DNA from 3 places in the Odoribacter sp. genome. Region 3 is predicted to be linked to each of the others. Evidence: riboswitches for the same ligand, from Rfam matches in the RefSeq annotation. Region 3 holds a riboswitch; each other region holds the start of a gene.

Region 1 (2,209 bases), on a different contig from region 3:
GGCAGGTTTCCGGATAAAACAAATGCAGATCGTAGGTAAAAACATATTTTTCACCCGGCATAGGGAATTTATAAGTACGCAATTTAGGACGTGGTTCGGCCAGATTATCAACTACCCAGCAATTTTCAACCTTACGCCTGTCCTGACGTAAGCAGTAAAACACCTTAGAATTTCCAGCCCACACAATATTGGGAGTTGTATTTTTATCCGAATCGCTGTCCTTCTGATTACTATAGGAATAATACTTCTCTCCATCTGTGGTCAACTGTACCGGAACCGTATCCTGCCTGTTCAGCAGATACAGATTGTGCCGGTAAGCATATATACTGTAACTACTGTCAGGGGAAAACTTTAACCAATAAGGGGATGCCGGAGGATAAAAACGGCAGGCTTGTTCAGGGTCCAGTTTTTTCAGCTCCCGGGTTCTGATATTGTAATGAAAATCCAGTCCTCCCTTGGAAAAAGAAAAACAATACGGATCCCCCTCATCAAATTTCAGCCCTCCCAATCGGAAATCTTTGATATTAAATGATATCCCCGTAGCTTGGGTTAATTTACCGATCATATCTTCCATGTCAAACATTTCCAGTTTTTTTTTACGGACCGGATCGACCAGATAGTATTTAGCACCTCCGGGCGTAATATAATTATACCAAAACATATCTGTCCCGGATATCCAGGAAGGAAATACACTCAAAGAGTGATAATACTTCTTCAGATTTTCTTCCGAATACTTGTAACAATTTTTTAAATCTGCTTTCTGTGCATAAGAAAAAAAAGCACAACAGAAAAAAGCGAAAAAAAGGATCTTTTTCATCATGTTTACATTTTGCGTTCTACTTATTATCATATACACATACTTTCATAAAGGCCAATAAATAAAAGTACATGGTGACCAAAAGTAGTAATCTTTATTTATTCTTTTTATAATTTGGACAAAATTAACAGGATAAAGTGCCTAAAATACTATCTTTGTAGCAGCATCGGTATCCCCGCATGGGAATTTGGGAATTCGGTGAAAACCCGAAGCTGTCCCCGCAGCTGTAAAGTCATTACTGTCATTTTGCAGGTCTTTTCAATGATCCACTGAAACCCGGGCGTTTTGGGAAGGAGAAAAGATGACAAGCCAGAAAACCTGCCGATCATAGCTAATAAACAAATTTCTTTCGGAGGAAAAGAGCATGAAAAAGATTTATTTTTTATCACTGGTATTTACCATCGGTTTTTGTCTGGCCTTAGGTTCCTGTCGTTCAGGTAACCGCAAAAAACAAAACCCTGTCGCTACACAAACAGATCGTTCGAATATTCGTTATGCACAAGGCTTCTGGCTGGAACAACACGAAAATTACCGACTCCTTCATATCAAAGATCCTCAAAGCGAAACCGGTTCGGAATATACCTTCGCCCTAAGACAGCGAGGCACACATCCTGAGCTTCCCCCGCATATACCTGTACTCGATCTGCCGATCCGGGGCGTCATCTGTATGACTTCTTTACAACTCTCTAATTTTATCAAGCTCGGAGCAACTTCCCAAGTCGTGGGAATCAGCAGTACCCGCTTTTTGAATAATGCAACGATCAAACAACAGTTAGCCGAAGGGAAAACTCAGAAAATCGGTATCGAGGGTAATTTCGATGCGGAAATCATTATGAACCTCGCTCCCGACCTGATCCTCATCTCTCCCTTCAAACAAGGGGGCTACGACGCTATGAAAGAAGTAGATATTCCACTAGTCCCTCATTTGGGTTATAAAGAAACGACTCCATTGGGACAAGCCGAGTGGATTAAATTTGTCGGTCTTTTAATCGGAGAGGAAGAAAAGGCGAATAAAATATTCAATGAGATAGAACAAAAATACAATGATCTGAAAAGATTGACAGCCCGGGTCGAACACCGGCCGGTCGTGCTCAGCGGTGAAATACACGGAGGAACATGGTATGCCGTAGGAGGACAAAGCTTTCTGGCACAAGTATTCGAAGATGCCGGAGCCGATTATTTCCTGAAAGACGATCCCCGTTCAGGCGGCGTATATCTCGATTTCGAAACGGTATACAATCAAGCCGACCAGGCAGATTACTGGCGCATCCTGAATAGCTACCCGGGACAATATACCTACGAAACACTTTTAGCCCAGGACGAACGTTACGGTGACTTTAAGGCTTTCAAACAAAAAGGAGTGATTTATTGTAATATGCGTGAAAAACCCTA
Region 2 (2,209 bases), on a different contig from region 3:
GAATCGGATCTTTTCGGAAATTTAGGAGAGCGGGATAAGGCAGCCATCCTGATCATCCATTTCGGTACCACTCATGACGATACCCGGGCTTTGACAATCGATGCAATCAATGCAAAGATGAAAGAAGCTTTTCCAGGTATCGAAGTCCGGGAAGCCTGGACCTCCCGGATTATCCTGAAGAAATTGAAGGAAAGGGGAGTAGAGCGCCTGAATCCGGCTCAGGCACTTATTCAGCTGCATGAACAAGGTTATACGCATATTTTAATACAATCTACGAATATAATCGAAGGTACGGAGATGAAAGAATTGCGTCGCGAAGTGGAAGGGCTTTCGCTGAATTTTAAAGATATTCGTGTCGGAAATCCTTTGTTGTATGCTCCTGAGGATTATGCTGTGGTCGTAAAGGCAATTACGGAGGCCATGAATCAGGCTGATAGAGGTGGACAAAAATTATTGGTAGGCCATGGGACCCCCGATCCTGCAACAGCTTCGTATGCTATGTTCGATTATATGCTGAAAGCGGAAGGACATCCGGAATATCATGTCGGAACTGTAGAAGGGTATCCGGAATACGAAGACGCTTTGCGGCTATTGAAAAACGGAAAATCCAAAACATTGACTTTGGCCCCCCTGATGTTTGTTGCCGGAGATCATGCTAAAAATGATATAGCAGGCGAATGGAAGGAAAATCTTGAAAAACAGGGTTATAAAGTGAATCTTTACCTGAAAGGGTTGGGAGAAAATCCAACTGTTCAGCAACTCTTCATCCAACATGCCCGGTTTGCTGCCGGACATAAAGCGGTGGATATGGCTACCAGGAAAAAGGGGTATATGCAGGGAAAATAAAAGGTCGATTCTTTTTGCGGAAACCCGCAAAAAGAATAATGGACAGATGTCAATGGACGATGGACAATTATTGGAAGCTTTGCTTCCATCAAAAGATAAAGAAGGGAAGAAAAATGAGAAAAGAAAATGAGAATAAAATCATTGACAATCAACACAATATATCCTATTCTTCGGGTATACTGTTTCATTGTCAATTAACCAGGTGCCCGCAGGGTTCCATGACTTTATAAACATTATGAAATTCATAGATTTTCAACTAAATTAAACGAACGTTTTATTTGGTGTTTCTTAATTTTTCGGTGAATTTTATGTTTTCTGCATAAAATGAGAGGGAATCCGGTGCAATTCCGGAACAGTGCCCGCTACTGTGAGGTTCGTATAAGGTGAAAAGTTTTCTTACAACCACGGTCGACGCGACTGGAAGGTTACTTTTCCGGACTGAGTCAGGAAACCTGCCGAAAATAATAATAATGCTATTCCCGTGGACAGGAATAAGATTATAGATAAAAACATGTTGACAAAAATTTTCCGAAAAATTCATCGGATACTCGGTTTATTACTCAGTATCTTGTTTCTGATGTGGTTTATCTCTGGGATTGTAATGATTTATCATAGTTTCCCACGGGTAAATCAGAAATTGAAATTAGCCCGTCAGGAGTCTCTGACAGGTCCGCTTCCGGCTGTAGATTCTTTATTGCAGGTACTGCCCGACAGTAGTCGTTTAGGAGGTTTGTCTGTAGATATGTATCTCGACCGGCCGGTATTTCATCTGAAAGGGCGGCAATTACCTGCCGGTTTGTATGCCGATTCATTGCAGGTTGTCGGTAAACCTGATTTTAACGAGATTTGCCGGATTGCCGGACAATTGGGTGGATCGGTTGCTTATCGGGTAGATTCCTTAAACCGGTTGGATCAGTGGATTCCTTTCGGTTATTTGACCAAAGAATTTCCGATTTATAAGTTTTCGTTCGAAGATGATGCCCGGCAAGAGATGTATATATCTTCGAAAAGCGGTAAAGTGTTGCAATGGACTGACCGGAATTCCCGCTTTTGGGCTTGGCTGGGGGCTATTCCTCATTGGGTGTATTTTACTTCTCTACGGCAAAATCAAGCGCTTTGGATTAATTTTATGATCTGGGCGTCCGGATTGGGAGCTATCATGTGCTTCTCCGGTTTGTGGATCGGGATTTGGGTATTTTGGAAAAACCGGAAGAAAGGGTTGCGTTCGCCTTATAAAAAATGGTGGTTACGTTGGCATCATATCACCGGTGTGGTTTTCGGTGTTTTTGCTCTGACATTTGTATTTAGCGGAATGATGTCGCTGGTGGATATTCCTTCCTGGATGCAGAAAGGTAAAACCAGG
Region 3 (2,209 bases):
TAATTATCCCGGCATAGGAATCTCCCTGCTGAACCAGTCGGAATGAGGTGATGTAGTTTTCATTTCCGGAAAACAGGCTGTCATCGTCCTCGCAACTCGTCAGCGAAACAATAATGCCAAGCAACACAATATATATTAAATTATTTATCTTCATAGGTTTATCATTTTTTACATTTACAACTTTTTCAGCTGATTAATCTCACAGTTGAAAAACAGGCTTCATCTGTTACTCCTGAATAGCAGGTTTTATCCATTGCTGGTCTTCTACCAATTGCTTGTAAGTCGGATTGTACAAATTATTTTCCACACTCCATTTCTCTTCGGGACAGGTCAGGATGGCCTTTTTAATTGCCTCGTAAGAAGCTAGTTTCCCATGATCATGAATCCGGATTCCCCCCACTTTTTCCAAGCTGGACAAGAAATCCAGATTTTCCAGAGTTTGATTCAAATAACCGGTATTCTCATTATCTCCCCAGGGAGTTGGTCCGATCGGGCGCAGTTCCAATGTCCCCCCAACCTGCTTCAAAGCCGGATACAAGACCACGGCCGGTCCCCTCGATCCATAATAGTCATATCCGGTCTGAAACATCATATCCTCCCCGACCGTCGCCAGATTCGGAAAAGTCTTTTCATCATAATAGTCGATACTTATGATTGCCTTCCCTCCGATAGACTTCAATTCGGGGAAATGGTATTCCTTGATATTGGAATATAATTCAAAATTACCGGTTACTTCTTCCAGTGCAGGAAATTCGACGGCCTTTACATTGGAATTGGCCCAGTAAGAGAAATCCCCGTTAATTTTACGGATATTACCGATTTCAATGCTCCCTCCGTTCAGGCCAAGATAACCGATATTCAGTTTTCCCACTTCCCGGAAACCTTCTAATTTCGGGAAATATCCCGAAAGGTTATCCAAACTGATTTTACCTTTAAAAATATCGTCACCGATCACCGTCGTATTTTCCAATCCGGTACCGCTGAATCGCAATTCCTCGATTTCTATTCCCTGGATATCCAGGCGTTCTATACCTTTCGATACTACAAACACCTTCAAATTTTTCAAACCGGCAGGCAACTTCAAATATTCTGCCGTACAGTTCAATGACAGCTTCCCTCCGATTTTTTCCAAAGCCCCTAATTTTTCAGTATCCAGTCCTAAAAGTGTGACGTTTAAATCTTCGATTTTTTTGTGGATTTCCACAAGAGGAATAATTGACCGATGACAATTAACAATTGACAATGATTGGAAGCTTTACTTCCATCAAAAAACAGCTGAAAAAAAGGGAAATGAGTAGGGAAATTGAATGTTGAATGATTGATAATCAATATGATGTAAATATTTCCTAAAGTATGTTGTTTTACAGTAAACTGGTATTTGTCAATAGTCAATTAACAAACGTCCTGTAAGGGGCATCACTTTGTAAACTTTATGAAATTTCGACTAATTTAATCGAACGTTTTTCCATCGACATCCAATAGAATAATTCCAATTAAAAATCAGTACAACCGGCATTCTAATCCCAGAGAACACCAAGTTTCTGATCTTGGCAGGTCTTCTGACTTGCTTTATCTCCGGACGTCCTTCCCGTTCATGTAAAACAGTGGCGTGAGTAATGTCCAAAGACTTTAAAAAGCTTACAGCAGCGGGTCTGTTCAGGATTCACACCTGATTCCCTTTTCACCGCTCCGTTACGAAAATAACGAGCAGCACCAAAATCGACGGTAAAAGTACAAAAAAAGAGAGATGAAAGTTTATTTTAAGTAATTTTTTAAATCATTTTTAATATAAGGCGTAAAAATATACTGGGACAATCTTTACCAGCCGATTATTTCAAAAATACGAGCTTTGACATTTAAGATGCAATCAATTTGATTTATCAGTGCCAAGATATTGATTTACTCTTAAATACTCTTTCCTCTTGCTACCGTCACCAATAGAAAAGGAAAGAGTATAATTGAACAAACACCCGGTTCATTTCCGATTTTTACTTCCGGAGTTTTTCTGTCAATATGGGGACAATTTTATGTACATCTCCAACAATCCCCAAATCTGCTGCATTGAAGATCGGAGCATATTTGTCTTTATTGATAGCAATGATGTATTCTGATTCTTCCATACCGGCAAGGTGCTGAATAGCCCCTGAAATCCCCAGGGCAAAATACAGATCCGGCCGGACCGTCTTTCCGGTTTGCCCCACTTGGCGTT

Evidence for each region. Region 3 has a riboswitch for cobalamin ahead of AC5RDS_RS10385 (hypothetical protein). Riboswitches for the same ligand answer to the same signal wherever they lie in the genome.
Region 1: linked by a shared signal. The riboswitch ahead of AC5RDS_RS04525 (ABC transporter substrate-binding protein) and the one ahead of AC5RDS_RS10385 (hypothetical protein) in region 3 are both predicted to bind cobalamin.
Region 2: linked by a shared signal. The riboswitch ahead of AC5RDS_RS04455 (PepSY domain-containing protein) and the one ahead of AC5RDS_RS10385 (hypothetical protein) in region 3 are both predicted to bind cobalamin.

Annotation. Positions count from the first base shown of each region.
Region 1 covers NZ_CFKYFN010000036.1:48,455-50,663, reverse strand. Annotated here, with positions in the region: gene AC5RDS_RS04530 (S9 family peptidase) at 1-820, opposite strand, end outside; cobalamin riboswitch at 968-1,158, shown strand; gene AC5RDS_RS04525 (ABC transporter substrate-binding protein) at 1,182-2,209, shown strand, end outside.
Region 2 covers NZ_CFKYFN010000036.1:29,615-31,823, forward strand. Annotated here, with positions in the region: gene AC5RDS_RS04450 (sirohydrochlorin cobaltochelatase) at 1-846, shown strand, start outside; cobalamin riboswitch at 1,127-1,320, shown strand; gene AC5RDS_RS04455 (PepSY domain-containing protein) at 1,358-2,209, shown strand, end outside.
Region 3 covers NZ_CFKYFN010000078.1:45,556-47,764, reverse strand. Annotated here, with positions in the region: gene AC5RDS_RS10390 (DUF5018 domain-containing protein) at 1-154, opposite strand, end outside; gene AC5RDS_RS10385 (hypothetical protein) at 227-1,204, opposite strand; cobalamin riboswitch at 1,533-1,733, opposite strand; gene AC5RDS_RS10380 (electron transfer flavoprotein subunit alpha/FixB family protein) at 1,989-2,209, opposite strand, start outside.